3 regions of the Rhizobium sp. 11_C7_N12_5 genome follow, and region 3 is predicted to be linked to each of the others. Evidence: predicted binding sites of a transcription regulator. Region 3 holds the regulator's gene; each other region holds the start of a gene.
The links. Region 3 encodes LexA, which represses DNA repair genes until DNA is damaged. Its sites were predicted from a motif close to TGTTCNNNNTGTGTTCNG; they were not measured.
Positions count from the first base shown of each region.

Region 1: the regulator LexA is predicted to act here: its motif matches at 1,853-1,870, upstream of dnaE (DNA polymerase III subunit alpha).
Region 2: the regulator LexA is predicted to act here: its motif matches at 3,338-3,355, upstream of AB8B29_RS09305 (ATP-dependent helicase).

Region 1 is NZ_JBPWPY010000001.1:997,948-1,003,094, reverse strand. Features, by position in the region: gene dnaE (DNA polymerase III subunit alpha) at 1-1,617, opposite strand, end outside; gene AB8B29_RS04855 (hypothetical protein) at 1,972-2,568, shown strand; gene AB8B29_RS04850 (DUF5680 domain-containing protein) at 2,654-3,121, shown strand; gene AB8B29_RS04845 (ABC transporter ATP-binding protein) at 3,129-3,812, opposite strand; gene AB8B29_RS04840 (lipoprotein-releasing ABC transporter permease subunit) at 3,827-5,137, opposite strand.
Region 2 is NZ_JBPWPY010000001.1:1,870,483-1,875,629, forward strand. Features, by position in the region: gene AB8B29_RS09295 (efflux RND transporter permease subunit) at 1-1,887, opposite strand, end outside; gene AB8B29_RS09300 (efflux RND transporter periplasmic adaptor subunit) at 1,884-3,050, opposite strand; gene AB8B29_RS09305 (ATP-dependent helicase) at 3,408-5,147, shown strand, end outside.
Region 3 is NZ_JBPWPY010000001.1:1,337,565-1,342,711, reverse strand. Features, by position in the region: gene eno (phosphopyruvate hydratase) at 1-62, opposite strand, end outside; gene kdsA (3-deoxy-8-phosphooctulonate synthase) at 212-1,051, opposite strand; gene AB8B29_RS06700 (VOC family protein) at 1,048-1,935, opposite strand; gene lexA (transcriptional repressor LexA) at 2,359-3,081, shown strand; gene AB8B29_RS06690 (ComEC/Rec2 family competence protein) at 3,062-5,147, opposite strand, start outside.

The DNA.
Region 1 (5,147 bases), 340 kb from region 3:
CGAGGCGTGACGGTAAAGTCCTTCGATCTTCTGGGCGATATCGAGCAGGCGGGCGACGACCGGTTCCTTGTCAGCCTCCTCCTGCAGGCGCGGCTCTTCCTCGATCGCCTTGCTGAGCGGTGTCGGATTGGCAGGATTGTTCGGCACCAGTTTGCAGATCTTGTCGACCTGGCCGTAGGGCATCTCCAGCACGCGGCCGACGTCGCGAAGGGCGGCGCGCGCCTGCAGCGAACCGAAGGTGATGATCTGCGCCACCTGCTCGCGGCCATACTTGGCCTGCACGTAGCGGATCACCTCTTCGCGCCGATCCTGGCAGAAGTCGATATCGAAGTCCGGCATCGAGACGCGTGATGGATTGAGGAAGCGCTCGAACAGCAGCGAGAAGCGCAGTGGATCGACGTCGGTGATCGTCAGCGCATAGGCGACCAGCGAGCCTGCGCCCGAACCACGGCCCGGCCCGACGGGAATATCATGCCGCTTGGCCCATTTGATGAAGTCGGCAACGATCAGGAAGTAGCCGGGGAATTTCATACCCTCGATAACGCCGAGCTCGAATTCCAGCCGCTCCCGATAGTCCTTTTCCACATAGCCCGGCGCCATGCCGAGCGAAGCGAGACGCTGATCAAGACCCTCGACCGCCTGAGCGCGCAACTCCGCCGATTCGGCGCGATCGGCCTCTTCCTCATCATCGGCGGCGCCGGTGAAGCGTGGCAGGATCGGCTTGCGCGTTTGCAGAACGAAGGAGCAGCGCCGAGCAATCTCGACGGTATTCTCCAGCGCCTCTGGCAGATTGGAGAACAGCTTCGCCATATCGGCACGGCTCTTCAGATAGTGATCAGGCGTCAGGCGGAAACGCGTATCGTCCGAGACGATGGCATTGTGAGCGACCGCCATAAGGGCGTCGTGGGCATCGTAATCGTCGCGGGTGGGGAAAAAAGCCTCGTTGGTGGCAACCAGCGGAAGCGCATGCTCATAGGCGAGTGCGAGCATCTTTTGTTCGTGACGGCGATCATAGGTGCCGTGGCGCTGCAGTTCGACATACAGCCTGTCGCCGAACAGCCGCTTCAGCGTCAGCAGCCGGGATAGCGCCTGTGGCGCATGCCCCTCTTTCAGCGCTATATCGACCGGCCCGCCGAGCGAGCCGGTAAGCGCGATCATGCCCTCGGTGCCGATCTCCTCCAGCCACGAGGCGGTGATGTGAACGGCATGATTGCCCTCGCCGCCGAGGTAGGCACGACTGATCAGATCGACAAGACGCTCATAGCCCCGCTCCGTGGCGGCGAGCAGGACGATGGAGGGCAGCTTGGCAAGGGCCTGTTGCGGCCCGCGCTTTTCGCCTTCGCCGCCATCCTCCATGTCGATCGATACCTGGCAGCCGATGATCGGCTGCAGCCCCTCCTCCATCGCCTTCTGGGAGAACTCCAGGGCGACGAAGAGATTGTTAGTATCGGTGATGGCAATAGCCGGCTGATTGTCGCCGATGGCCTTGGCCAGTATCTTCTTGAGCGGCAGCGCGCCCTCAAGCAGGGAATAGGCGGAATGAACCCGGAGATGCACGAATTCCGGCGCCTCGCCAACTGGCGCAATCGCTGCACCGCTGCCACCCTTATCCGCCATCTCATACCCTTCCGCATGCCTGAATGAATCACCGCCATTCTCGGCATTGCGGACGACAAAGTCCATGAGTTGCTCCCATTAAACTCGGGGGCAACGTGCTCGTATGGGAATAAAATTCACATCGCCATCATGATGAGGGAAAAGCTGGCGACGAACATCACGATGGAGGTGAATGCTGCAACGTCTCGAATGATATCGGTCATTTACGCGCTCCTTACTCGTTATGTTTCTTTTTTGTTCTATTTTTGTTCGGGAGTCAATAGATGCATCAATAAATTTCATCGTCCGATATTTCGTCTTGCCGATGGACGCTCGATCAACCCGAGGCTATGCAGGGACAAAGGGGAGATCATCATGAAATCACTGAATTATGCCGCCTTCACCCTGCTTTCGGTCGCGACCACGGCGCATGCCGGGGACGCCATTGCGCCCGACCGTATCATCGACGCGGCGATCGGCGACTGGAACAAGGACGGCAAGCCGGATCTCGCCCTGCTGGTCGCATCGGCTCCCGACGATCAGGCCGATAATCCGATCGGCATCTACATCTATCTGCGCGGTGGCGAACATGCGCTGGTGAATCTGGCAGTCAGCGCGCCGAACAAGATATGGGGCAGCGTGGGGCCTGACGGCATGGTCGGCCAGGAACCGTCGATCGCGGCGCTGCCGAACGGATCCATCACCGTCACATCGCAAAATGACAGCGTCGGACGCGACCGCTGGGAGCAGACGCTGACACTCGCCTACCGCAACAACAGCTTCGTCGTTGCCGGCTATACCTATGTGTCCCGCGATACGCTCGAACCCGATTCCGGGTACAACTGCGACTACAATGTCCTGACCGGCAAGGCGACAAAGAACGGCAAGGATATCAAGGCAGACGCCAAAACGGTCAAAATCGAGGACTGGCAAGACGACTTCGGCCAGAAAATCTGCGGAGACGGACAATAGCAAACACAGCGTCTGTTCACTATATGTTCTTTACACGCTGCACATTCCATGGCATTGTGGTCGCTCACCATCATTGGAGAGGGCCATGCCGGATCTTGCCGAGCTGAACGATTTCATTGTCATCGCCAAGGCCGAGACCTATGTCGGAGATGGCGAGAGACTGCCGTCCTGCCGAAGCGGCTCGCATGACATCGGCTATGCCAATGGCCGCTGGCGCTATCTCGACAGCTATTTCGGCGGCACGGATTTCGCCGGGCAGGAGCTGGTCTGGCATGACGACGAGCCGGTCTGGGCGATGAACTATTTCGGCCGCATCGTCGAGCCGGACCTGATCGACGGGCGGAGCGCCGGCATGGTCATCAAATCAGCGCTGCTACGGCTCTATCTCGATGAAAAACGCTTTCTCGGCGGCTTCGAATTCGAACACGCCTTCGGCCGTTACGTCGATCGCAGCACCGGCGGCTGCGACCATTTTATCGGTCACGAGGTCATCATGGTGAAGGAGCGCAAGGCCTACGAGCTGGATTATCGCGGCGGGCTGATCGTTCCGTAACGGGCGATCAGACCTCGACCACCTTGCCTTCGCTCAATGTGACGCGGCGGTCCATGCGGACTGCGAGTTCGTGATTATGCGTGGCGATCAATGCCGCCAGACCCGACTGCCGCACCAGCGCTTCAAGGGCATCGAAGACATAATGTGCCGTTGCGGGATCGAGATTGCCTGTCGGTTCATCGGCCAGCAGTACCAGAGGCGCATTGGCGACGGCGCGCGCAATGGCGACGCGTTGCTGTTCGCCGCCGGACAATTCGGCCGGTCGATGATCGCCGCGGTGGCCGATGCGCATGTAATCGAGAAGCTGGGCGGCGCGCTCACTTGCCTCCTTGCGGGAGAGACCTGAGATCAGTTGCGGCATCATGATGTTTTCAAGCGCCGAAAATTCCGGCAGCAGATGATGGAACTGATAGACGAAGCCGATCTCGCTGCGACGAACTGCCGTACGCTTGTCGTCGGACAAGCCTTCGCATGCCTGACCGTTGATCAGCACTTCGCCGCTATCGGGATGCTCGAGCAAGCCGGCCACATGCAGGAGCGTCGATTTGCCGGTACCGGAGGGCGCAACCAGCGCGACGATCTCGCCGCTGCGCAGGGCGAAATCGGCTCCCTTCAGGATCGATAGCTGGGTATCGCCTTGCCCGTAATGACGCTCCACGCCCGAAAGCTGGAGAACGACGTTGCCTTTCATCAAATGCGAATTCCTTATTCGTAGCGCAGCGCCTGCACCGGATCGAGCCGCGAGGCACGCCAGGCCGGAAAGATCGTGGCAAGGAAAGACAGCGTCAGTGCCATCACAACAACGGAGACGGTCTCGCTCATATTCATCTGGGCCGGCAGCTTGCTGAGGAAATAGACCTCCGGATTGAAGATCACCGTGCCCGAAATCCAGGAGAAGAACTGCCGGATGGATTCGATATTCAGGCAGACCAGGACACCGAGCAGAACGCCGGCGAATGTGCCGACCACGCCGATGGCAGCACCTGTCATGAAGAAGATGCGCATTATCGCCCCGGACGTCGCGCCCATGGTGCGCAGGATGGCGATATCGCTGCCCTTGTCCTTCACCAGCATGATCAGACCGGAAATGATATTTAGCGCAGCCACGAGGACGATCAGCGTCAGGATCATGAACATGGTGTTGCGCTCGACCTGCAGGGCCGAGAAGAAAGTCTCGTTGACCTGCCGCCAGTCGGTCAGGAACACTTGCCGACCCGCGGCAGCCTCGATCTTCGGCCTCAGCTCATCGACATCATCCGGATTGCTGACGAAGAGTTCTATCTTCTCGACGATGCCTTCGGCGTTGAAAAAGAGCTGTGATTCCTCCAGCGGCATGAAGACGACGGAGGAATCATATTCGGACATGCCGACCTCGAAGAGGCCGGAGATCGTATAGGCCTTGACGCGCGGATTGACGCCGAAGGGCGTCACATCGCCATCGGGCGCCGTCAGCGTGATCTGGTCGCCGACCGTCAGGCCCAGCTGCCGCGCAAGGCGTGTACCCACCAGCACGCCCTGCCCCGAGGCAAAGCCGACTATGTCGCCGGAGACGATATGATCGGAAACGGTTTTGAGCTTGGTCATATCCTCGGCGCGGATGCCGCGCACCAGCGCGCCGGTGCCGGAGCCGCCCCGCCCGGACGCAAGCGTTTCACCTTCCACCAGCGGCAAGGCCATGGTGACACCGGGAACAGCGGCAAACTTCTTAGCCAGCTCAGCATAGTCGTTCAACGGCGAATCGATCGGCTGCACGACGACATGGCCGTTGAAGCCAAGAATCTGCTTGAAGAGTTCGGCGCGGAAGCCGTTCATGACCGCCATGACGATGATCAGCGCGGCGACGCCCAGCATGATGCCGACCAGCGAGAAGCCGGCAATGACCGAAATCGATGCTTCCTTGCGCCTGGAGCGAAGATAGCGCCACGCGACAAGTCTCTCGAATCCGGAAAACGGACGGGATGACGGGCTGGCCTTGGGCGAATTTCCCTGCTGTTCCACTGCCACGTTCACCGCCATTCGCCTTCCA
Region 2 (5,147 bases), 530 kb from region 3:
CCATGGCGCCAGGGTCAGCACCATGAAACCGCTATTCTTCTGGCCGTTCATGCCGGAGATTGCGTAGATATTGCGGATATCGCCGCTATCCATCAGCGGCTGCAGCCGCTCCTCGACGCGCTGCAATTGATCCTTCGTGTAATCGAGACCCGCCCCCTGCGGCGTGGTCAGGCGAAGCATGACCATGGCCCGGTCTTCGTTTGGCGTCAGTTCGCTTTTGACATTCATGAATGCCAAGACGGCGGCAGCCGAGAACAGGGCGCAGAAGACGATGACCACAAGCGGCCCATTGAGACAGGCCCGCAGCGTCCGACGATAGATGGCGGCAAACAGCTCGCCGAAACGGCCGAGCATGCCGTGATCCTCGCGCATCTCCTTGGTGAGCATGCGCGACGCGAGCATGGGGCAAAGCGTCAATGCCACGATCGAAGACAGGCCGACGGAGAAGGCAAGCACGAAGCCGAACTCGCGGAACAGGCCGCCCACCTGCCCCGGCAGGAACGACAGCGGAATGAACACCGCAGCAAGCGTGGCCGTCGTCGCAATGACGGCGAAGAAGACTTCGCGCGTGCCGAGCACGGCGGCGGCCCGCGGCCCGATTTTCTCGGCCCTGCGACGGACGATGTTTTCCAGCACGACGATGGCGTCGTCGACCACGAGGCCGGTGGCAAGTACGATCGCCAGCAGCGTCAGGATATTGACCGAGAAACCGACCATGTAGAGCGCGGCGAGCGTACCCGTCAGCGCCACCGGCATGGTGACGACCGGGATCAGCGTTGCCCGCCAGTCTCTCAGGAAGAGATAGATAACGACGGTGACGATCAGCGCGGAAAGGATGAGCGCCAGCACGACCTCGTGGATCGCTCCCTGAATGAACACGGCATCATCGCTGGTGATGACGATACGCGTCCCCTCGGGCAGCGACTTCGAAAGTTGCGCGACAACAGACTTCACGCCTTCCGAGATATTGAGCGTATTCGACTGCGCCTGACGGATAATGCCGAGGCCGATCCCCTGCACGCCGTTGGAGCGCAGCGCGGTCGTCCCGTCGCGCGGACCGAGCGTTACGGTAGCGACATCGGAAAGCCGCACACGGTCCTTGACCATCAGCCGCGCAAAATCCTCCGGCGTCTGCAGCGCAGCCGTAGCGCGCACGACGATATCCTGACGGGCGCTTTTCAGCGACCCCGCCGGCACGTCGAGCGCGGCCGTCGCAAGCGCGGTCGTCAGATCGCCGATCGTCAGACCACGTCCGGCCAGCGCTGCCTGATCGACATCGATCCGGAAGACTTTCTCCTGATCGCCGTAAAGCTCGACATCGGCAACGCCTTCGACCGAAGCCAGCCGGTCGGTAATCTCCTTGTCGACGAGCTGCGTCAGGTCGTCCATCGTCAACGTGCTGGAGGTTACGGCAAGGCGCATGATCGGCTGCGAATCCGAATCCGCTTTGACGATCTGCGGCGCATCGGCCTGATCGGGCAATTGCTCGGTGATGCGGCCGATGGCATCGCGGACGTCGTTGGCGGCGACCGAGAGATCCGTGGCGTCGGAGAACTCCAGCGTCACCCTGCTCTGTCCGAAGGACGAGCTGGAGGAGACCGATTTCAGACCACTGACGCGAGCGACAGCACCTTCGATGACCTTGGTCAGCTCCTGATCCACCGTCTGCGGCGACGCGCCGTCGAATACGGTTCGCACCGTGACGACGGGACGGTCGACATCCGGCAGCTCACGCACCTCGACGCCGACATAAGCGGCAAGGCCGGCAACGACCAACAGCGTATTGAAAACCAACGCCAGGATCGGCCGGCGCACGAAAAGCGCGGTAAAGGACTGCTTGCCCGAACCCGCGCCGGCTTCCTTCATCTCATCGCCCTGCCCCGTCATTGCGTGATGACCTCCGAGGCCTGGGCGACATCGCGCGCAAACCGAACGTCGCCGCCTTCGGTCACACGCTGCAATCCTTCGATGACGATGAGATCGCCATCGCGAAGATCGCCCTTGACCAAGACGGCATCCGGATTGCGCTGCACGATGCTGACACGCACCTTCGACGACTTGCCGTCGGCAACGCGCCATACATGCGCGCCCTCTCCGTCCCACTGCACCGCAAGCGGATCGACGGAGGGATAGGTTTCGCCGGAGAAGCGCATGCCGACATTGAAGGACATGCCGGCCCGCAGCTCATCGGCGGCGTTGTCGATGCGGGCGCGCACGCGCAAGGTCCGGCTGGCGCCATCGATACGATTGTCTACCGCCTCGACCACACCGGTGAAGACGCGCCCCGGCAGCGCAACCGATGTCGCTTCCGCCGGTTGATTGACCTTGACCGTATTGGCGAAGCGTTCCGGCACCCAATAGTCCACCAGGATCTCGGAGCGGTCGTCCAGTGTCACGATGCTCGTCGTCGTCGTCACGTTGTCGCCGACGACGACCGGCACGATCCCGACGATGCCGTCGATCGGCGCAACGATATCGCGGCGCTTCAAGGCGAGTTCCGCCGATTGCAGCGCCAGCTTGGCGCCCTGCTCGACGATCTCGGCATCGAAGACATCCATGCGCGACACGCTGGACTTGATATTGCGATAGAGCTGGGATTTCTCGGATGCGCTCCTCAGCGCTACTTCCGCCTGGCCGCGAGCGATGACCTGCTCGTCATCGTCGAGGCGGGCCAACACCTGTCCTTGCTTTATCCGATCGCCGGACTTGATGAGGATTTCCCGGATCGTGCCGGCTGCCTGCGGCATGACGACGACCGAACGGATGGCGTCGCCTGTACCGATGGCGCTGAGGCGGTCATTGACGATGCCGCCGACCACCGGCTCCGTAACGACGAGCGGCACATTCTGGCCGCGGCGTGCACCGCCATTGGCAGCACTAGCCTGCTTCTCGCCATTGTCGCTCTTGCCGGGCGCAACAACCGCCACCACGGCTTCCGGAACGCCAGCCCCCCGCAACAGGCCGGCTGAGCCCGGCACGAAGGCCACGGCGGCGGCAAGACCCGCCACCAGCAAGAAAAAACACAAGGAAAGCTGCTTCCAGGCGGTCATGCACGTCTCCGGCTCGTTGTGTCAGAGGCGATGAAATCGCGTCGTCGGTTTGGCATGGCCTCGTCGCGTCAAGCGCGCTTGCCGAGGCCAAGTTCGGGTTGGCTTCATAACGCACGATTGTGCCCGATTTTCTGCAATATCGTTTTTTTATACATATGCGGCAAGCTTTGCCGCAGACTATGACAAAGTTGTAATATTTCCGCAGACAACGAGGCGTTTCATTCGCACTCCCACATCTCCCGTTCAGATGCGGGAACAGCCTCCCCGTTACCTGCTTTGCCTGTGAATGTGCACTTTTTGTTCTATTTTCAGCCCGTTTCTTTTGCCTTTCAGGGTAGAATCATTACATTGGGCCGCATGACCATCGGACATGACGACATTCCCTTCTTTGACGAGGAGCCGGAGCATCTGGCGCCGCGCCGTTCTGCGCCGGATGCAGGCAGCATAGGCGGCGGCATTGCAGCCCGCGCCATGGCGGCGCGCGACAGCCACCGCCGGCCGGACTATCTCGCAGGCCTCAATCCGGAACAGACGGAAGCGGTGGAGACGCTCGACGGGCCTGTTCTGGTGCTTGCCGGCGCCGGAACCGGCAAGACGCGTGTGCTGACGACCCGCATCGCCCATATCCTCTCCACCAACCGCGCCTTCCCCAGCCAGATCCTCGCCGTCACCTTCACCAACAAGGCGGCGCGCGAAATGAAGGAACGCGTCGCCCTGCTCGTCGGCGGCGCTGTCGAGGGCATGCCCTGGCTCGGCACCTTCCACTCGATCGGCGTCAAGCTTCTGCGCCGCCATGCAGAGCTGGTCGGCCTCTCTTCCAGCTTCACCATTCTCGATACCGACGACGTCATCCGCCTGATCAAGCAGCTGATCCAGGCAGAGGGCCTGGACGACAAGCGCTGGCCGGCCAAGCAATTCGCCGGCATGATCGACACGTGGAAGAACAAGGGTCTTGGCCCCGCCGAGATTCCAGAGGGCGACGCCCGCGCCTTTGCCAACGGCAAGGGCCGCGAACTCTATGCCGCTTACCAAAACCGCCTGAAGACGCTGAACGCCTGCGACTTCGGCGACCTTTTGCTGCATCCGATCAATATGTTCCGGCAGAATCCTGACATATTGAAGGACTACCACCAGCGCTTTCGCTATATCCTCGTCGACGAGTATCAGGACACCAACACGGCGCAATATATGTGGCTTCGCCTGCTGGCCCAACGGCCGAAGGGCGAGCTGCAGAATGTCTGCTGCGTCGGCGACGACGACCAGTCGATCTATGGCTGGCGCGGCGCGGAGGTGGACAATATCCTGCGCTTCGAAAAGGATTTTCCCGGCGCCAAGGTGATCAAGCTCGAGCGCAACTACCGCTCCACCGAGCACATCCTCGGTGCCGCCGCGCATCTGATCGCCCATAATGAGGGCCGGCTCGGCAAGACGCTGTTCACCGACCGTTCCGACCCTGACGACATCAAGGTGCAGGTGCACGCCTCCTGGGATTCCGAGGAGGAAGCCCGCGCCATCGGCGAGGAGATCGAGCAGCTTCAGCGCAACAAACACAAGCTGAACGACATGGCGATCCTGGTGCGCGCCTCCTTCCAGATGCGCGAATTCGAAGACCGTTTCGTCACGCTAGGCCTGAACTACCGCGTCGTCGGTGGCCCTCGCTTCTACGAGCGCCTCGAAATCCGCGACGCCATGGCCTATTTCCGCCTGGTCTGCCAGCCGGCCGACGATCTCGCCTTCGAGCGCATCGTCAACACCCCGAAGCGCGGCCTCGGCGACACCACGGTGCGCGCGCTGCACGACTACGCCCGCGTGCGCGATATTCCGATGCTGGCGGCAGCGGCCGACATCATCGAGACCGACGAGATGAAGCCAAAGGCGCGCAAGGCGCTGTTCGACGTCGTGCAATCCTTCCGCCGCTGGCAGGGCCTGCTCGAAAATACGCCGCACACCGAACTTGCCGAGCAGATCCTTGAGGAGTCCGGCTATACGGACATGTGGAAGAACGACAAATCGGCGGAAGCGCCCGGACGGCTTGAAAACCTGAAGGAACTCATCCGCTCGATGGACAGCTTCGAATCCATGCGCGGCTTCCTCGAA
Region 3 (5,147 bases):
ACAGTCGGATTGCCACGGCTGTCGAGAATCTCGCGGGCGATAATGTCGGTGATTGCGGTCATGATAGCTTCCTGCTCGCTGGTTTATAAATCGATTGAAATGGTCTTAATCGAAGACGCGGAAATTACAATGCCGCTCCGCACCCCGATTTCGCACTCCTGCAGGCCCCGTAACGCAAATACATGTCAGCCTGTTGAATGCCTGATATTTCTCAAGCCTTGGCGATGGCGTCGAAGGCAAGCAGCTTCTCAAGAAGCCGCGGCATATCCTTCAGATAGACCATGTTCGGGCCGTCCGACGGCGCATTGTCCGGATCTTCATGCGTCTCGACGAAAACGCCGGCGACGCCAACGGCGACGGCGGCGCGCGCCAGCGTCTCGACGAATCGGCGATCGCCGCCCGTCGAACCGCCCTGCCCGCCGGGCTGCTGCACGGAATGGGTCGCATCGAAAATCACCGGCGCGCCCATCGCCGCCATGATCGGCAGCGAGCGCATGTCGGAGACCAGTGTATTGTAGCCGAAGGAGGCGCCGCGCTCGCACAGAAGAATGTTCGGGTTACCGCTGTCGTTCAGCTTGGCAAGCACGTTCTTCATGTCCCAGGGAGCCAGAAACTGTCCCTTCTTGACGTTGACGACGCGGCCGGTCTTGGCGGCGGCAACCAGCAGGTCTGTCTGGCGCGACAGGAAGGCCGGGATCTGCAGGATATCGACCGTCTTTGCGACGATAGCACACTGCTCTTCCGTGTGAATGTCGGTCAAGACCGGAAAACCGTATTCCTTTTTCAGATCGGCAAAGACTTCCATGGATTTTTCAAGGCCGATTCCGCGCTTGCCGGAGAGCGAAGTCCGGTTCGCCTTGTCATAGGAGGATTTGTAGACAAGGCCGATGCCAAGCTTGCCGCAGAGTTCCTTCAGGGCGCCAGCAACCATAAAAGCATGCTCGCGGCTTTCCATCTGACACGGACCAGCAATAAGCGACAGCTTGGCGGTGTTGGAAAACAGAACCTTGGAGGCTCCCTCGCCGACGATCACTTCAGAATTCGTGCTCATGCTATCTCCTCGAAGGCGAACAGGGCGCCCGGTCCGGGGGCCAGCCTTGTCAATATACGATTGTTCTTACGCGTGTAGGTGACGCCGTTAGCAGCGAAATGCGACGATGTCACGGAAAGATCGCGTGTTTTGAAAAGGATTGCGCGCGCCTGCAAGCCGGGATCGTCCGAGTGAACAGGCAAATCGTAAAACGCTTCCATGCCTGCCGGCGTCAGGAGCTCGATATCGGCATTGGCCGCCCTGATCGTCAGACCGAAAGAATGTTCCGATATCCAGGGTTCACCGACGATCGCTTCGAAGAAAGTGCGGAATGCGGCCGGGGTGGGTGTCGATATCGCCACCCGCGCAATGCCGGTGACGCCGTTTTCATGGCGCTCCAGCACGCTGCGATCGGCCGGCAGCGGATTGATGCGCTGGCAGCAGAAGGCCAGAAAATCCGGCGCACGCAGATCGGCGGCGAAAGCGAGACGAAAACCGGCGACGGTCTCCGTTCCATCCGGCATTTTCATGGGACGCGAGAAATCCAGCATGCGTCCCGCCGAGATGGCGCTTACCCGAAAGCGCTCGTCATCGGCGACAGCATCCTCCGAGCCGAACACCACGGCTGAAAAGCCGTCTTCACCGAGCCGGAAGCGGTAGGCCTGATCGCGCGCAACGAAGACATTCCCCGCGCCGACGCTCTCCTCACATTGCTCGGGGGATGCCACTGCCAGCGGTTCAAGATAGGTCTTGTCCGCAAAGAAGACACAGGCATTCTCGGTGCCGAACGGATGCCGGGCGTCGGGAGCGACGGTGAAACCGAGCTTGCCGAGCCGCTCGCGCGCCAAAGCGAGATTGACGGTCGGCAATACGAGATGATCCAGCGGATGCGGCGACAAAGTCATGATGTCTCCTATTTTCCTGCGCCCGCAGGTTTGCGCCCATCCATCCTCCAATTCAAGATGAAAGCAAGACGATAGAGGCGCAAGACACCGCATGTCCTGTCGAAGACGCCAGATCACGCGGCTGATTCTTTGATCGGTACCGGATTCGCATGTCGTGAAAATGGCTTTCATCCATGCGTCAGCTACTCAAGGTAGGCTGCATGCGCCCAATGAAGGACTAAACAGCATTTCCTTATGTTTTCCGATATGTTAGCGCGAATATAACCATATGAGACTTTTATCGGGTCCACCCAGTGATGTCGAATATTTAACTGTCCGTGCAAAGCTTTACCGAAATTTAAGTACTTGCGGAACACATATGGAACATATAGTGTCCGTTCTGGATTTGTTTCACGCTTTTCTCGATTCTGGGGTTCCAAGACGATGTTGACGCGCAAGCAGCAGGAACTGCTTCTCTTCATTCACGAACGGATGAAGGAGTCCGGCGTGCCACCATCTTTCGACGAGATGAAGGACGCGCTGGATCTTGCATCCAAATCCGGTATTCACCGTCTGATCACGGCTTTGGAGGAACGAGGGTTCATCCGCCGGCTACCGAACAGGGCCAGAGCGCTTGAGGTCATCAAGCTGCCGGATGCCTATAATCCAAGCCTGCAGCCGCGCCGCGGCTTTTCGCCGAGCGTCATCGAAGGCAGCCTCGGCAAACCCCAGCCAGTTGCGCCGCCTGCTCCGCCAAAAGTGGCGAACGACGACCAGAACAGTTCTGTTTCGGTACCGGTCATGGGCCGCATCGCCGCTGGCGTTCCGATCTCGGCCATCCAAAACAATACCCACGACATAACCGTCCCTGCCGACATGCTCGGCTCGGGCGAGCACTATGCGCTGGAAGTAAGAGGCGATTCAATGATCGATGCCGGCATTTTTGACGGCGATACGGTCATCATTCGCAATGCAACGACTGCCAATCCGGGCGATATCGTCGTCGCGCTCGTCGACGACGAGGAAGCGACGTTGAAGCGCTTCCGCCGCAAGGGGGCCTCCATCGCGCTCGAGGCAGCCAATCCCGCTTATGAAACCCGCATCTTCGGGCCGGATCGCGTCAAGGTGCAAGGCAAGCTCGTTGGCCTCATTCGCCGTTATCACTGACCGGTGATGCTCGGACGATCGGCGCGCCGAATGTGCCTGTGCGCCAATCGTATGTTCTGTGCCGAGCCCATGGGCGCTGTGGATTTTCGAACGCAGTTACCACATTTGGCTTGTCGGTGCTGAGGTCCATCTCAATGGACCCTGTCTGCCGCAATGTGGCGCCTGTGAAAAGCATGGCGCCGGAGCGGCAGCGATCCAGGCGTAGTCGTACGGGAGTGACGACGATATTGGCCGTATCGCAGGCCGGCGACAGGTAAGCTGCGTCCTCGATGGTGACCAGCATCGCGCCATTTTCAAGCATCGCGACGCACCATGCGCCCTTTTGGCAAGCAAAACTGCCCTGCATGGCCTGGTCGAGTGCTTCATCCATTGCCTTGCGAACTGCGCCCTGCTCTTCGACGCTCAATCGCCGGCGATGATCCGTCTTGCTGATCTGGGGAAGGCGGCTGTCAACAGGAAGGATAGTCGGAGGTTGATGCTCGCTCGCAACCAGCGCCCTCTGCCACTGTTCGAAAATGAAAGCCTGCGGTCTTTCGCGATTTGTTGCCAGTATGTCGTCCTGTCGCAAGGCAACCAGAACACCATCCTCGGAAATCATAAGATCCGGTTTGGGCACGCCAGAGCCGAATGCTGCCACGCCGAGGGAAGAAAGCAGCAACAGCAGGCCCACATGGCGCACGCTCGTTCGCAACATCGTCATGAGCAGAAAGCCTGTGATGAACGTCGGCATAAGCCAGGCGGGCTGGCGGCCGAAGGTAATATCGCCGCCCCATCCCGCCACCGTTTTGGCGATAGCGATGACCAACTCCAGTCCCTCGCCGGTGATTTGCCAAAAGGGCCCGTCGAGGCCAAATGGCATAAGCAACATGGCCGCCATGCCAAACGGCATGACGACGAAGGAGACGATCGGCATCGCAGCGAGATTGGCTGCAAGGCCGTATGTCGCCAACCGGTGAAAATGCTCGATCGAGAAGATCGCCGTCGACGCGCCGCCAATGAAGGAGGTCGACAATATGCTGCCGAAGAAGCGCGTAACGAACAGCAACGGGCTCAGGAGCCTGGAGCGCGAAAGAATATTTTCCCGATGCTGGCGCCGTTTCCAAAGCGTGTAGCCGGATACCAGCGCCAGCGTCGCGGCGTAGGACATCTGGAAGCTCGGTCCGAGCACCTGCGACGGCGACAGGCTGAGAATGACGATTGCCGAGAGCGCAACGTTGCGCAGACTGATCGACGGCCGGTCGAAGAGCACGGCAACCAGCATGATCGCCATCATGATAAAGGCGCGTTCGGCCGACACGCCAAAGCCGGAAATGAGATAGTAAGCCGTCAGGGTTACCAGCGCGCCGAAAGCGGCTATCTTCTTGGTCGGCCATGCCTGCGCCATGCCGGGAAACAGGCTGAACAGATAACGCAGGCCGATATAGAAGATACCGGCCGAAAGCGCCATGTTGAGGCCGGAAATGGCAATGATATGCGTGAGCCCGGCCATTCGCAGCGCTTCGGTCGTTTCGTCCGAAAGCGCGCGTCTCTCATCGGTGACAAGTGAGGCCGCGAAAGCGCCGGTGTCACCGGGCAAGGTCCTTCTAATCCTGTCGCCTATGCTGTTGCGCAGGCCGGCAAGCCAGATATCCGCCTTATCCAACACCGAATCCGCCGCAACATCACTGGCCGGTGACAGAAGGGTCGGCTTTCCAAAGGCAAAGCCGTTTGCACCGATGCCGTTGAAATAGGAACTGAACGCGAAATCGTTGAGATCAGGCAGAGCAGGTCCGGCCGGAGGCGTCAGTCGCGCCTTGCCCTGGATGCGGTCGCCGAGGTTGAACGGTTCTGCCTGTTTGCGCACGAAAATGGTGACGCGCTCCGGCGGTCTGCGAATGGCCGGCTTTTCTGTCTTGTCGACTTTGACGACGTATCGCCAACCTCCGTTATCGTAGGATTCTCGCCTTTCGATCCGACCTGTGACGGTCGTGGTCACAGCCGAGTCGAGCATGACGGTCGATGCCCGCCAGCTTTCCCACTGTGCCAGAGCCATGCCCAGACAAACCAGCATGCCGGCGAAGAGGACA